Regions from separate parts of the Wujia sp. genome, predicted to be linked through region 2. Evidence: riboswitches for the same ligand, from Rfam matches in the RefSeq annotation. Region 2 holds a riboswitch; the other holds the start of a gene.
The links. Region 2 has a riboswitch for cyclic di-GMP ahead of ACZQK9_RS06795 (hybrid sensor histidine kinase/response regulator). Riboswitches for the same ligand answer to the same signal wherever they lie in the genome.
Positions count from the first base shown of each region.

Region 1: another riboswitch for cyclic di-GMP. It lies ahead of ACZQK9_RS04470 (ATP-binding protein); the one in region 2 lies ahead of ACZQK9_RS06795 (hybrid sensor histidine kinase/response regulator).

Region 1 is NZ_DBMFCD010000003.1:85,382-93,896, reverse strand. It holds gene ACZQK9_RS04495 (ABC transporter permease) at 1-721, shown strand, start outside; gene ACZQK9_RS04490 (ABC transporter permease) at 708-1,886, shown strand; gene ACZQK9_RS04485 (putative DNA modification/repair radical SAM protein) at 2,015-3,727, shown strand; gene ACZQK9_RS04480 (TIGR03915 family putative DNA repair protein) at 3,737-4,501, shown strand; gene ACZQK9_RS04475 (histidine phosphatase family protein) at 4,545-5,090, shown strand; cyclic di-GMP riboswitch class I at 5,192-5,267, shown strand; gene ACZQK9_RS04470 (ATP-binding protein) at 5,454-8,327, shown strand; gene ACZQK9_RS04465 (ATP-binding response regulator) at 8,434-8,515, shown strand, end outside.
Region 2 is NZ_DBMFCD010000005.1:160,440-168,954, forward strand. It holds gene ACZQK9_RS06790 (carboxymuconolactone decarboxylase family protein) at 1-94, opposite strand, end outside; gene ACZQK9_RS06795 (hybrid sensor histidine kinase/response regulator) at 275-2,020, opposite strand; cyclic di-GMP riboswitch class I at 2,107-2,182, opposite strand; gene ACZQK9_RS06800 (MerR family transcriptional regulator) at 2,609-3,409, shown strand; gene ACZQK9_RS06805 (cysteine hydrolase family protein) at 3,447-3,986, opposite strand; gene ACZQK9_RS06810 (phenylacetate--CoA ligase family protein) at 4,004-5,245, opposite strand; gene ACZQK9_RS06815 (indolepyruvate oxidoreductase subunit beta) at 5,306-5,896, opposite strand; gene iorA (indolepyruvate ferredoxin oxidoreductase subunit alpha) at 5,889-7,715, opposite strand; gene gtfA (sucrose phosphorylase) at 7,921-8,515, opposite strand, start outside.

The DNA.
Region 1 (8,515 bases), on a different contig from region 2:
TGAGCAGGGCGCTATGCCGGATATCGAGATGCTCTACAAAGATGTAATGGAGCAGGTTGCAGGCAGAAAGTCGAACCTGGTCGATGCATCCCGTGCGAATATGAGTTATACGATGATTGAGTATTACACATTGATTGCGATGGCGTGTCTGTATGGCGGTATCCTTGGAATGACAGCGCTGAGCCGGAATCTGCCGAACATGGGGAATCTCGGAAAGCGTACAGCCATCGTTCCAATCAGTAAGGCAAAGACGATGTTTTCTTCTCTGCTTGCTGCATATTGTACGCAGTTGATCGGGCTTGCGATTCTGTTTGTGTATACGATCTTTGTGATGAAAGTCGATTACGGGGAGAATCTGCCATATGTGATCCTGCTGGCACTTGCGGGAAGTCTGGCGGGGCTGACGCTTGCGATTATGGTGACAACGGTTGTCAAGACCGGCGAGAATGGAAAGCTTGGAATCCTGATCGGCATCACGATGGCGTGCTGTTTCCTGTCTGGCATGATGGGAATTACCATGAAATATATCATCGAGAAGCACGTGCCGTTCTTAGACAAGATCAACCCGGCGGCGATGATCACGGATGGATATTATGCGCTGTATTATTATGGTGTGGACAAGCGTTTTTGGATGGATGTAGCGAGTCTTGGAATCTTCTCTGCCTTCATGCTGCTTGTGTCCGCGCAGGGATTAAGGAGGCAGAAGTATGACAGTATTTAAAGCATTTCTGCATGTGTTGAACAAATGTAAAGGCATGGTGATCCTGTATACGGTGCTGCTTTTATTGTTCGGTGGCATCAACGCAAAAAGTGGGGATACGGCGAGTCAGTTCACCGCAGACAAGCCGGAAATCGTCATTGTGAATCAGGATGAAAATGTCGGAATCACGAAGAATTTTACGGATTATATCGCAGCGCACTGTGAACGGAAGGAACTGAAAAGCGAGGAGGAAATCGACGATGCAATCTTCTACCGGCAGGTGGCATTTGTAATCTATATTCCACAGGGCTACCGGCAGGCGGTACTGAACGGCGAAAACCCGGAACTTCGATATAAGAGCAGCCAGACCGCGGATGCGAGCTTCGCACAGATGATGGTTGAAAGCTATCTTGCCATACAGCAAAACTACGTGGATGTCGCACTGCAGGCGAATCCGGATGAAATAAACATATCTCTGAATGAGGAGGAAGTCTGCAAGGATATCACGCAGACTTTGGAACAGACATCAACCGTACATGTGACGACGACACTTGATACAAACAGTATGTCTAAGGCAGCGGGTTATTATAATTTTGCAAGCTACAGTCTGCTTGCCGGTGCGATCTTCGTGATCTGTCTGGTGCTTACGAGTTTCCAGGAGCTGCCAATCCGCAAACGTATCACGGTCAGCAGTATGAATTATAAGAAGCACAATGCGATCCTGCTTGCATCGAATCTGCTTTTTGCAATCGCATTATGGTTGTTTTACAGTCTGATCAGTTTCGTGATCGTCGGGAAGGTAATGTTCAGTGCGCAGGGAGCCATGTATCTGGCAAATTCGTTCGTATTCACCTTGTGTGCATTGACAATGGCATTCCTGATATCAAGCATCTTCAACAACAAGGAGGCGGTCAATGGAATCGTGAATGTTGTGGCACTTGGCTCGGCATTTCTGTGTGGTGCATTTATCCCGGTTGAGTGGCTGCCGGATGGCGTGCTTGCCGTGGGTCGTATCTTCCCGGCGTACTGGTATATTCAGACGAATGAATATCTTAAGACGCTGGAGACGGTAAGTGTATCTGCACTGAGACCGGTATTTATCAATATGCTGGCGATGGCTGGATATGGTGCGTTCTATATTATTGTGGCAAATATCGTGTCGGCTAAGAAACGGGTGGTGGCGTAATCCTAAAAACAGGCGAAGTGGAATTTCTGCATCGCCTGTTTTGCTGTTTTCAGATAAATTTGAACAAATGCAAACAAATGTTTGCAAAAGTCCTTGCAATCAAGAACATTTGTTCGTATAATGAAACTATGAGTATAGAAATGACGAACAATTACATAGAAGAATATACAACACAGGAGAAGCTGCAGATTCTTGCGGATGCTGCCAAGTACGATGTGGCGTGCACGTCCAGCGGATCGGATCGCCGGGGGAAGAAAGGAGAACTTGGCAATGCGGCAGCTTGCGGCATCTGCCACAGCTTTGCTTCGGATGGCAGATGTATCTCCCTGCTTAAGATATTGATGACGAATCACTGCGTCTATGATTGCAAATACTGCATCAACCGCGCAAGCAATGATGTGAAGCGCGCGACCTTCACGCCGCAGGAGATCTGCGAGCTCACGGTGGAGTTTTACAAGCGGAATTATATTGAAGGCCTGTTCTTAAGCTCCGGTGTTCTGAAGAACCCGACCTACACGATGGAGAAGATGTGTGAGACGTTGCTTCTGCTTCGGACGAAATACCATTTTAACGGATACATCCATGTGAAGACGATTCCGGGTGCATCGGATGAACTGCTTGCGGCAGCGGGATATCTGGCAGACCGTATCAGCGTGAATATGGAGCTGCCGACAGAGGAAGGATTGCGGACACTGGCACCGAATAAGACGATGCAGACAATCTTAGATCCGATGGGAAAGGTGCGGAACACGATTGCGTCCCATCGGATGGCAATCGGGAAATCCGCACACATGGAGCGGAGCAAGGGCAATCAGTTCTTAAGTCAGAGTATCTTCGGGACTGCGTCAAAGAAGCAGTTTGCAGATGGATTGATGAAGGAGAAGGACGCAGGGAAAATCGCTGCGGATGGGGCAGTGGTTCGGGAGTCTGCGAGTGCTTATGGAAACAGGTCTGCTGTACAGGATGGTGTTGTAGAATCAAATAGTATTACAAATGGAAAACTGGATGCAGGAAAATTAAAAGAGGAAAAAGAGCGGAACGGTCGGTCGGGGAATGGAGAGACCATGCATGATCAGGCACAATCTACGATTGAGGCTTTGGCTGCGAAGATGAATGGAACGGTTCTGGATAGCGCTCTCACATGGGACAACGCATACCAGCTTGCACCACTTGATATGTCGAAATTAAAGCGGCGGTTTGCACCGGCGGGGCAGAGCACGCAGATGATTATCGGGGCAACCGGCGAGAGCGATTATACGTTGCTGCAGACGACACAGCAGTTGTATCAGGGCTTCGATTTGAAGCGAGTCTTTTATTCGGCATATATTCCGCTGAATGAGGATAAAGTATTGCCGCAGATTGGAACACCGCCACCGCTCCTGCGGGAACACCGGTTGTATCAGGCGGACTGGCTGCTCCGGTTCTATGGATTCCAGGCGGGAGAATTGTTATCGGAAGAGAAGCCGAATTTCAATGAACTGGTTGATCCGAAGTGTGACTGGGCGCTGCGGCATCTGGAGCAATTTCCGGTGGAAGTGCAGACGGCAAGCTATGCGATGCTCTTGCGTGTGCCGGGCATCGGACCGAAATCGGCAGGGCGGATCACATATGCAAGACGTTATGGCAGGCTGGATTTCGCTTCCTTGAAGAAGATGGGTGTCGTGTTGAAACGGGCGCAATATTTCATTACCTGCGACGGCAGGCAGATGTATCACACACCGGTCGAGGAAGGGTATATCACAAGGCAGTTGACCGGCGTCGACCAGAAGGATATATGGAGGGCAGAGCATGCGAATGAATCGTTCACGCAGATGTCTCTGGCGGATTTCGGAATTGGGTAGATTGTAGTTATGAAGATATATACATGTAAAGACCGGCTGGAGGATATTATGACCTGCATCTATGATGCATGGGTGGAAGCCTTGCAGGTCGGTCATGATCAGATACAAGTGAAGAAAGAGCCGGTATTTCAACAGACGATGTTCGATGAGTACATTCATGTGGACGGCGATGCCAAAAAGGCAGAGAAGGTGATCCGTTCCATCCGGAGAGATATCTCGGATGAGGCGTATCTGGATGTCTATTATGCGACGCTTTCCGCAGAGGAAGATGCATTGCAGGTAATCTATAATTTCCTGCGGGTAGGATTCGCCGCTGGCTGCCGTGTGCTTGATTATTATACGAACCCGCATGTGATGCGGATATTGGAGCTACGGCGGAAGGTGGGGAATGAGAGCCACCATTTCCGGGAATTTGCGCGGTTTCAGTCGTTAAATGGGAAAGTCTATGTGAGTCATCTGGAACCGAAAAGCGATGTGATCATGCTGGTTGGCAGACATTTTGCAGATCGTATGCCATCGGAGCATTGGATGATCATTGATGATACAAGGAAGACCGCGTGTGTACATCCGAAGGATGGGACGAATTACCTGCGCTATCTGACCGATGCGGAATTTGAGACGCTTCGGAAGACGGAGGAGTACGAGGATGAATATACCGATATGTGGAAGACATTTTTTCACGCGGTTGGAATCAAAGAGCGTGAGAATTATATCTGCCAGCGGAATCTCTTCCCGATCTGGAAGCGGAAACATGCGGTGGAATTTAAGGATTAGATATGGTAGTATCTTGGTAGAAAAGACAGGAGGAACAGATACGATGGCATACTTCTATTTTACAAGACATGGACAGACAATCTGGAATGTAGAGAATAAAATCTGTGGCGCGACGGATATTGCACTTACAGAACTTGGACATACACAGGCAAAAGAATTGGGTGAACGGATGAAGGCAGCAGGAATCCATATTGATAAGATTCTGTATTCACCGCTCGTGCGTGCGGCAGATACCGCAAAGCATATCGCAGAAGTGACCGGCGTTCCGGCAGAGGAAGAGCTGCGATTGAAGGAGCAGAATTTTGGACGGTATGAGTCCACCCCGCGAAATGGTGCGGAATTTTCTGTTGCCAAGGCGCAGTTTGTCAACAGTTATGGTGGTGGGGAGTCCATGTTGAAGCTTTCCCAGAGAATCTATAATCTGCTGGATGATATTAAGAAAGAAGCGGAAAGCGAAGGGACGGTGTACCTGTTGGTGGCACATAACGGAATTTCACGTATTATTGAGTCGTATTTCCGTGATATGACGAACGAGGAATTTGCAGCATTTGGGATAAAGAATTGTGAGTTAAGAAAGTATGAATTTTAAGGGAAAGTTGACGGTTCTCTGATGGATTTGCAGATATTTTTTCAATTTTTGCCGATGATGCAAAAAAACATAGACACTAAAAAATATGAAGAGTATAATAAAAAAATTGTGGGCAAAGCAGACGAAAGTCTGTGACGCAAAGCTAGAGGGCCTGTAAAATGGCAGCCAGTTGCATGAAACTATGTACACTGTCTGTTTTTGGGAGTGTCTTTTTTTGTTGAAATAGTCATAATAAGTTTAGCAGGAAAGAAAAATGTATGTAATTTGGGGTTAGCCGGTATGAAGCTTGTATTTCAAACCGGTTGATAAGAAGACGTTGGAAGAGGCGGTAGGAAGTATAAAAACCGATACAAGGGGAGAAATATGAAACAGTTAATAATCTCAGACAAAGTACAAAAGGAGCTGCTTGCAGATTTTATGTCCATGGGGGAAACCAGCGGACTAATCGGTGGATATTGTGAGGATGAGTTTCCGGTTTATTATGCCAATGAAGAGATGGCACGGATGCTTGGTTACGATACAGTGGAAGAATTGGTTGAAGCAATTGACGGAAAAGTTATTAATACGATTCATCCTGATGACAGAGGACAGGTTCTAAAGGATATCGGGGATGAGTATTATGAGGGATTAACTTATGAGACCACATATCGTATGTCACGAAAAGACGGATCATGGTTCTGGACGGTTGATAAAGGAAAAGTCATGCGGACAGAGGAGGGAAAACTGGCGATTATCAGTGCCTGCTATGATATGACATCTTTCGTGGAACGACATAAGAAATTGGAAGAGCAAACTATGCTGTCGCAGGCGACGATCGATCAAATGCCTGGTGGTTATCACAGATGTTCCCTGGAGGAGGGTCACCCATTTATATATATCAGTAACAGGTTTCTTGCGATTCTCGGGTGGACCAGAGAAGAGATCAAGACAGAATTCGATAATAAATTTGATAATATGCTGCATCCGGATGACCGAAATCTTTGCGCAGAATATGCTATCCGGATTCTTGATACATGCGGGAATGGATTTACCGGGCAGGATCAGATTTACCGGGTGCTTGGAAAGGATGGCTATCACTGGGTCACAGATGCCACAACATTGGTGAAATCCGGGAACCAGACCTTTTTTCAGGGAAATATTACAGATATTACGGATTTTGTGAAGGAAAAAGAGAAAAAAGAGAAAGAACAGGAATACAGCAACCGGATTCTAAACGAACGTAACAGGGTTTTATCAGCTTTGACCATGGATTATACAACGGTACTTTTGTGTGATTTAAAGCAGGATACATTTGAAGTGGTAAAAGGGGATACCTTTATACACAATGCCCCTGAAGAAAAGCAGCAGTTAGTTTGTGGGAGTAACTGCTATTCGGAGAGAGTCCGATATTTTTTTGAAAATGTTCTGATCAAAGAATCTGCCCCGGAGTATCTGGAAAGACTTTTGCCGGATCATCTTATGAACGAATTAAAAGAAAAGGACAATATAGAGCTTTATCATAAGACCATACCGAATGGGACGGGTTCCACACATTTCCTGGCAAGAGCAATACGACTATCCGATGAGGAAGAGCATTTTAAGATTATCCTTGGTTTCTATTCTGTAGATGAAATTATTAAAAAAGAGAAGGAGATAGAGTTTCAAAGAGAGATTCTCGAAGGTCTTGGAAAAGTATATTTCTCTGTTCTCGCAGTAGATTTGGACAAGGATCAGGTGTTTCCCTATCGCGAGTTAGGTGAGAGTGGAAAGATTATTTCGGATTTTTGCAGAAAATGTGGGAAGAGATGGTCAAAAATAATTCCTTCTTATGCCAAGACGATGGTATCTGATAACACCAGCGGAAAATTTGAAAAGCAGCTGGGTCTGGAAGCCCTGCGTTCACAGGAAGAGGATTATTCCTTGACATACGAGTTTAAGTCGGAAACAGGGATTAAATATTATCAGGTAAGAGTGGCATACGTAAAGAAAAAAGATGGAACAAGGATGGCTGTAGTCGGAACAAGAAATATTGACTGTCTGATAAAAAAAGAGCGTGACCAGGAAGAAAAGCTGAAGAAAGCATATGCTGCTGCCGAAAATGCCAATAAAGCCAAAACAGAATTCCTGAATAATATGTCCCACGACATCCGGACGCCGATGAACGTGATCCTGGGATATAACCAGCTGATGAAATCACTGTTGACAGAACCAAAGCAACTGGATTATCAGAAGAAAATTGAACAATCCGGGAAACTGTTATTGTCCATCATCAATAATGTACTGGATATGGCCCGGATTGAAAGCGGCAAGATGAACCTAGATGAGAATTATGAGAGAGTTGGCGAGGTAGTAGATGAAATCATAAGTACGTTTTCGTCGGAAGCGGAAGAAAAGGAAATTCATCTAAGCGGCAGTATGCAGGTTACACATAGAAATATCCTGTGTGATGGTACAAAAATAAGGGAAATATATGTAAATCTTGTCAGTAATGCTATTAAATACACTCCGAGAGGTGGAGATGTAACAATCACTGTACAGGAACTGCCATGTGAAAAAGAAGGATATATAAAGATAAAATCCGAGGTAGCGGATACCGGTATTGGCATGAGCGAGGAATATCTTCCAACGTTATTCGAACCGTTCAGCCGTGAATATAATACAACGACCGGAAAAGTCGGAGGAACCGGTCTTGGAATGGCAATCGTAAAGAAAATGGTTGATCTGATGGGCGGCAGTCTTGAAGTGGAAAGCAAACTGGGAAAAGGAACCGTATTTACAGTTACGCTGATGCATAAAATAGCGGATAAGAAATATTACAACCAGGAGATAGAAACAGCAGATGTATCTGATATAGTAGAACCCCTGCGTGGAAAGCATGTTCTGCTGGCGGAGGATAATGATCTGAATGCAGAAATTGCGATGGCAGTTCTGGAAGATACAGGTATTGTTATCGAACGTGTGGAAGATGGAATTCAGTGTGTGAACAGAATCGAGCAGATGCCATACGGAACATATGATCTGATACTTATGGATATCCAGATGCCAAATATGGATGGTTATCAGACAGCCCGGTGTATCCGGCATTTAAATGACAACAAGAAGGCAGAGATCCCGATCGTTGCCATGACAGCAGATGCCTTTGCAGAAGACAGAAAAAGAGCATTAGACGCCGGCATGAATGGACACATTGCCAAACCGATTAATATTGAGAAGATGGAAAAAATCATTCTTTCTGTATTGAATAAACAGGATAATTGAAAATATGAAATAATCTTGTGTGAATGAAATTGAGAAAGACGGTGAAGAATTGAAAAAAATTCTGAAACAATTAGAATACAGCAAATATATCATGGAAAAGCTCTGCATGGATTTTACGTCAGTGTATGTTGTGGATCTCAATTCCGGAAAGTTTGAGACACTAAAACTGGCACAAAATACAAATGCGC
Region 2 (8,515 bases):
CATCCAGCTTGATTCCATTCTCATTTACGATCTCCGTAAACGCAAAACGTTCAAAGCGCTCCATAAATTCTGCATCTGTCTCATATAAATTCATAGTAACAACTCCTTCCCAAAAAACCTGTCTCTCATTATTCCATGTTGCATGCAGCTCCATGAAGTTCTCGTATCATGTCTGCATGCACAGACACATCCAACTATAATGATTATATCACATTTCACACGTAAAAAAAGTATTGCTTTCTCAAACGAAAAAGCAATACTCTGTTCTTTTTATTCAGCACCTGCGATACCGCGCAATCGTCCGCAGCATCTTCTCTGTATTTAACGGCTTTGTAAGCTGCTCACTCATTCCCGCAGCTCTGGTTCGTTGCGCGTCTTCTGCAAATACATTTACACTAAGTGCCACAATCCCTATCGTGCGCGCATCTGCACGTTTCTGCCCACGGATAATCCGCGTAGCTTCCAATCCATCAATATTCGGCATCATGACATCCATCAGGATCACATCATAGGTATTCTCCGGTGCGCCAAGATATGCCTCCACTGCCTGATACCCATCTGAAACTGCATGCACCTTCGCTCCTGCATCTTCCAAAATGAATTTCACAACATCCCGGTTTATGTCATTATCTTCCGCAAGAAGAATCCGCATATTTGTTACATTCGACTGCACTGTTTCTCTCTGCATATTTCCTTCAAACTCATCACGTGTGACCTTCTCAAAAGGAATCGTGACAGTAAATGTGCTTCCGACATTTTTTCTGCTTTCCACGCGGATATTCCCATCCATAAGGTCAAGAATACTCTTCGTTATCGCCATGCCAAGTCCGGTTCCCTGATAACTGCTACGCACATCCATTGCTTCCTGCACAAACGGTTCAAAGATATGGTCAATAAACTCGGGCTCCATCCCAACTCCATTATCTTCAATTGTGAATTCATACACAACACGAGCCACATTCTGCATCGCGATGCGGACTTTGAACTTTACCATACCCTCATAACGGTTATACTGAATCGCATTTGTAAGTATTTTTTCCAGCATTTGCCGCACATGTATCGGGCTTCCATACACGCGGGAATATCTGATATTTTCTGCAATATCCGCCACAATCGTTATTTTCTTTCCTTCTCCCCGCGCCTGTGCAAATGCTATCATCTCTGCAATGACATCTGCCATATAAAATTCTTCCTGCACCAGCACAGCTGAGCCGTCCTGCAGCTTACACATCTCCAGTGCATCTCCAAGCAGCTTCATCAGATAATTCGTTTCCGTCGTTGTCTTCACACGGTTTGCTCTCATGAGCTCTACATCTTCATAACTCCGCTCGCCTATATCCATCATCCCTATGATATCATTTAACGGCATACGGATATCATGCGACATACGGGATAAAAACTCCGATTTCGCAACATGCGCTTTGTGTGCCTCCTCAAACGCCTGTGCCAAAAGCTTCATCTGTCCGTGCTCTTTCTGCGTGGTTCTATGATGTTCGCGAATATAACTAATATGCGTTCCTGCATCGCGTAACAGCATAGTTGTAAGTTGCCCGAATTCTGTTTCCGGATTATCCAGTCCCAGAAAACCATTCAAACGATTCTGCGACATAATCGGTACTGCAATCGCTGTATGAACACCTCTCATCTGCAGAAATTCATACTCAAACGGCATCTCATTCTGCACATCATCTATGCTGGCAATCAGTACACCGTCTCCCTGTTCAAACCGTTTTTGCCAGCATGGTATCATCTGCACAGAGAGCTTCTGCAGCCGTTTCTGCAAGGAATGTACTCCCTCTTTGCACCACTCAAACGTGTTTCGATAGCCCCTATGATCCAGAGATGCCCAATCGAAAATATACACACGATCTGACTGCGTATATTCTCCAATCTCCTCAAGTAACTGCGGAATCTGCATATCTAACTGCTGCTCTGACATCGAATGATCCAGCGTCAACACCTTTGCAAGCACCGCCTCCATATTCATTATTGTCTGCTTGTACTCATCTCTTTTGTCCATGTACATCCTACCCTTATCAAAAAAAAGCATTATACCTACCCTATATGGCAATACAATGCTTCTGAAATAAACGTTACGTTATACGTCCGTGCAACTGGCTGCCATCTTACAGGCCCTATAGCTTTGCGTCGCAATCTTTCGATTGTTTTGCCACATATTTGCTTATACTATCGAAATAGTAACACATACTATTATTAATTACAATTGTACAATATTACTAGATTCTTACACCAAATTTTATGAATCTTTAAATATCCGGTAATAATCCATGTGCAATTGCATTTTATATTTCTTACATCCGGCAGGCCCACAGACCACCGATCTGCAGCCCTGCCATCCAAACTAGGAATTATTCTTTTTCTGAGAGTTTTCCTCCTCTTGTAAACTTATGAACATTCTGCTATGATGATTTTAAATCGTACCCTAAGGGACAAGTCAATGGGAAATTTGATTTTTCCAGACAGAAATCGCGAATAATTCGCGTTATCTGCAGAAAAGACTTGATTGTATGGGATTGATTATTCGGATTATATTTAGACAGAGATTCGCATCATCAAAAAAAATACCGATTTTATCAGGAGAATTTCTATGAGAAAACAAAGTGAGGATTTATTTAAAATCGGCGAGATCGCCAAGATTCTGGGAGTGACACGAAAGGCCATCCTTGTCTATGAAGAGATGGGGTTGCTGACACCTGCGGTAAAAGATGAAGCAAGCGGCTACCGCTATTATACTGCGGATAATATGACACAGATTCGCGCCATCCGCTCGTTGCAGACACTGGGACTTTCGCTGGCGGAAATCAGAGAATATTACTATGATACAGAAAACCTTGACCGCTATCTTGACCGCCTCATGGATCTGCGGGCAACCTTGGACCGCAACATCCATCTGCTTCAATTGCGCGCGGCAAAACCGGGAGACTTAAGCGTGCACCGCGTCCGCCTGCCCAGGCAGGTGTGTTTCTGCCGCAGATACCAGTGTACAGATGCGAAGGACGCCGCCATCAAATTGCGGGATACCTATATTGCCGCTGCCAGGACAGGAAAAATGTCCCTGAAAAGCCGCATGTTTACTATACGTATAGGTTCCTCCTGCAAGGAACTCGATCTGCTATGCTGCATCCCTGTCTCGGAAGATTTTGTGGGAGAAGAGCGGATGGAGTTTGCGGAAACGTCTGCCTTGTGCATCTACTATCGTGGTGCTTACGAAGGAATCAATACCGCGATCGACGCCCTGCTGGCATATGTACAGGAAAATAAAATTCAGGCAACCGGCGGATTCCACTGTATCTATCTCGAAGGGCCTCCAAACCGCAAAGACCATACAGAAGACTACATCACGCAGGTTGCCCTGCCCTTCTCAGAGAATAGTGGGGGATGTTTGTAAATAATTACATTTCTCCCCACTATCCATCTCTTGTTCCTTATTTATCGATTATGTCCACCTGACAGGAACGCATCGTCACAAGTGCTGCCGCATGTGCTTCCGGTGTCACACCTGCACAACAGCCTGCATCCACGCGCACCGTGGCTTCCGGATACATGGCTTTCAGTATAAGGGCGTTCGACACGACACAGATGTCCGTGCAGACTCCAATCATTTCAATATCCAGATCCGAACCATCCGCAGTCTCACTCGCAAGGACATCCTTCCAACCTAAAAACCCGAATGTCGGCTTGTCAACGGCCTTATATTCCGAAGTGATTCCATCGGTAAGCTCCGCACAGATCTGCCATCCATCCGTCCCTTTGATACAATGTGGAACCGGCAGATGCTTTCCCTCGTTCGTCTGCATATAATCTTCTCCATGTGTATCCCGCGTGAAAATGATCTCCTTACCAGCACGATCATACTCTCTTATTTTCGCCTTCACCTCCGGCAGAATCGCCTGTGCTTCCACTGACGCAAGTGCACCTGTTACAAAGTCTTTCTGCATATCTACTACAATTAAAATGTTTCGCATCTGTGGACCTCCTTTTCCTACACCTCACGGTGATCGATCACACGCTTCGCCTTCTTCTCTGTTCGCGGTAATGTTCCAACCGGCACAACATTGATCTTCGGTGTAACACTCATCTTCGACTTGAACAGATTTTTAATCGTCTGACCTGTCTGCTCGAAGTCCACACGGCCTTCCGCCTCAACAGTCACCATGATGATGTCTCGGTTGTGTGCCTCATCATGCGCGATGTTAATGTTGTACTCGCTCGATACACCATCGACCATGCCGAGAATCTCCTCCACCTGACTTGGGAACATATTGACACCATGTACCTTGAACATATCATCACTACGTCCCTTAATTATATCAAGACGCGGATATTTGTTACCACATGCACATTCGCCCGGAATAATTCTGGAGATATCATGTGTCCGGAATCGCAGAAGCGGTGCGCCTTCCTTGACAAGTGTTGTTATAACAATCTCTCCTTCTTCTCCGTCCGGTACCGGCTGAAGTGTCTTCGGATCAACAATCTCAATATATACGTAATCATCCCAGTAATGCATACCCGCATCTTCATCACAGCTGATTCCGATGCCCGGTCCATAAATCTCCGTCAGACCATAGATATCATAAAGAGAAACTCCAAGCTCCCTTTTAATGTATTCCCGCATCTTCTCACTCCAACGCTCGGAACCAAAAATACCTTTCTTCAGATACAGTTGATCGCGGATTCCTCTTTTATTGATTTCCTCCGCCAGAAGCAATGCATACGAAGATGTCGCAGTAAGGACGGTCGATTTCAGATCCATCATCATCTGAATCTGCTTATCTGTATTACCCGGTCCCATCGGAATTGCCATTGCGCCAAGCTTCTCACAGCCTGCCTGAAATCCGATTCCCGCCGTCCACAGACCATAACCGGCTGTAATCTGAATATGATCTTTGTTTGTGATGCCTGCGGTTTCATAGCATCGTGCAAACATAATCGCCCAGTCATCCACATCCTTTGCTGTATAAGGAATGATGACCGGCTTACCTGTCGTTCCGGACGAAGAATGGATTCGTACCACCTCCTCATCCGGTACCGCCTGAATTCCAAGCGGATAAGCATTTCGAAGGTCCGCCTTGCTGGAGAACGGAAGCTGCTCGAACTCCTCCTGGCTTGAAACACCTGTGATTCCTGCTTCTTTGTAAATCTTTCCGTAATAGCTGTCGGTCTGGATCAGACGCTTAATCTGTGCGTCTACCTGCGACAACTGTAACTCTGTTAATTTCATAGTTGGTTCCTCCTCCAAATACGATTTATAATATCGACTTATTATACGTAATTTTCTCTATCACAACGTTTTTCCGCTTCCCACTTCCACGCCTGCGTAAAATGCCGCTTTGTTTGTCTCTACATATTTTGACGGCACGCGTCTTTCAAGCTCTGCAAGCACGGTTTCCTTGCTGATTCCAAGCCGTCCGCTTCCAACTGCCACGCCCAGAATAGCAATATTGAAATATCGTGACGAGCCAAACGGTGCACAGATTTTCTCTGCATCGATTACGATACAACTGCATTTCTTCTGCAGATATGCAATCATCTCAATGCCGTCGTACCCGGTATCCTGCAAAGATTCTGTCACCGGTTTTACCGGTACACGATTCACGATCACGATTCCATCCTTTTTCAGATACCCTAAGTTCCGCACAGCCTCCGCCGGCTCAAATGCGAGAATCATATCTGCTGCCCCCTGTGGGATCAGCGGTGCATATGCCTCCCCGATACGCACATGGCTCGTCACCGAACCGCCTCGCTGTGCCATACCGATTGTCTCTGCCGAATGAACTGCCGAACCTTCATCCATCGCCGATGCCGCAATAATTTTGGATGCCAGCACGGTTCCCTGTCCACCGACACCACAGATCAATATATCCTTATTCATGGCTGGCACCTCCTTTTTCTGATGATACCTGTTCCCCACCATCAATGGCGTGAACCGGACAGATCTGACTGCACAAACCGCAGCCGGTACATAAGTTTTCATCAATCGTCACATTTCCATCCACGGTAATGAGTGCCGGACAGCCAATCTCACGGATGCATTTCTTACAGTTGATGCATTTCTCTGAGATATGACATTTGCCATCTGGCTTGGAGATTGCAATACACGGTGACTTGAAGATGATTGCTTTCACGCCCGGAAGCTTATCGCATTCTTGCACGGCAGCCACCGACGCAGCAAGATCCAACGGATCGACGGTTATAATCTTATGCACGCCGATTCCCTCTAACACCTTCGCGATGTCTACCTTATCCACAAACTGCCCCATCATATTCCGTCCGATTCCCGGATGCGGTTGATGACCGGTCATCGCCGTTGTCGAATTATCCAGCACACAGAGAATCATATCTGCGTTGTTGTACACCGCATTTACGACACCCGTCATACCCGATGCGAAAAATGTCGAATCGCCCACGAATCCGAAGCACGTGCCTTCCCCATCAATCCAGTGGAAGCCCTGCGCCATCGTGATTCCGGCACCCATGCAGAGACATGTGTCAACCATATCAAGCGGCATCGCATTTCCAAGCGTATAACATCCGATATCGCCACAGAAATACGCTTTCTTTCCTTTCATCGCCTGCTTCACTGCATAGAACGATGCGCGATGCGGACATCCTGCGCACAATACCGGCGGACGCATCGGAAGCACTGGTGCATCGCTGCCATCATACCCACGCGCGAGCTTCTCCGTGCCAAGAAACTCGCTCAGAATATCTGCAACCAGATTCGAACTGTTCTCGCCACTTGCCGGCACCTTTCCGTCTAATTTTCCTGACACCTTGATAGAGAGCGCATGCTTCCCGACAAGCTTCAGAATCTGTTCTTCAATATATGGGCTAAGCTCCTCCACACAGAGCAAGTCCTCCACGCCCTCGAGTGCCTGAAGCAGGAAATCCTCCGGCAGAGGGTACGCGGTCGCAAGCTTGATGAGCTTGATATCGGTGTGGTCTTTCAGATATTCCTTCGCATAAGCATAGCTGATTCCCGATGTAATCACTGCCTTCTTGGAATTTCCGCCTTCCACACGATTCCATCTATATGTAGAAAAATCCTTACCAATCTCCACATTCCGCTGCTCGATCATCGCATGATTCATGTAAGATAACCGTGGGAAGATGACCCATTTCTTGGAATCCTTCACGAAGCCATCATATGCTTTTGGTCCATTGTTAACCGGATTCTCAATCGACGCATACGCATGGCAGACACGTGTCGTCGGACGGAACAAAACCGGTGTCTTATATTTCTCCGAATATGAAAATGCATCCTGTATCATCTCATATGCTTCTTCCGGGGAAGATGGATCAAAAACCGGAATCCGTGCGAAGTCCGCAAACCGCCTTGTATCCTGCTCGGTCTGGGAGGAAATCGGACCCGGATCGTCCGCCGATACAACAACCATGCCGCCCTTTACACCCACATACGCAAGCGACATCAGCGGATCGGCTGCCACATTTAAGCCCACCTGCTTCATCGTCACCATCGTCCGTGCGCCACCATATGCCGCACTCGCAGCAACCTCCATCGCTGCTTTCTCATTCACTGACCATTCCAAATGCACCCCATCGTGCGGGTACTTGGATATTGTTTCCACAATTTCGGAAGATGGAGTTCCCGGATATCCGGACACAAGATTGACACCTGCTGCCAATGCACCGAGCGCAATCGCTCCATTTCCCATTACATATTCCTGCATGTAACTTCTCCCTTCCTCTTTCAAGTATGTTCTATTATAACAAATTCTGCGTGATACGACTACTTTTGTTTACTTATTGACACAACAAAAAGACACATTTTATCAATGAATTCATACCAGTCAGCATTTATATGAAAAAAAGGCTGTCGCTTCAATGAATTTCAATCATTAAAGCAACAGCCTTAACTCTACTAATACCCAGACATCAGAACATCTGCCAGATCAGGTTGCCGGATGGATCAAGGGCTTGAATCCGATAGGTATGGGCTTTTAGGTCTGCAGACAGCCGGGCAAGATACCCGTCCTTTTTCCAGGTGATATAAATGCGGTTATACATCTGATCATCCGGTATTTTTGCAAAATGCAAAGCATTTTCTGCCTGAGCAGAGATCTGGGCTGCAGGCTTTGTACGGATTTCCATTTCCGCATCAAATCCAAATGCCGGAAATTCTTTCCGGAATTTCAACATTTCAAGCTGCTTTTTTACGACCTCCTTTTTAAGGCCTGACTCTATATCTTTTTGTGTAAAATTCGTCCGGTTGATCTCTTTATGTCCACCTGCACCTGCACGCTTCACTGCCTCATAATCATTAGATCCGGCAAACAGATCCAGATACCAGACCTGAGGTTTTCCGGGCATAAAAATCTGTAATGCTCTGGCTAATAACAGTGCCTGCTCATTTTCGCCAAGTGCATTATAATATGTCGTATTTACCTGATAATACATCTTTTTATTACCATGAAGATCCTTTACAAAACCACCACGATCCACAAGCAGCCGGATCAAATCTTCAATCCTG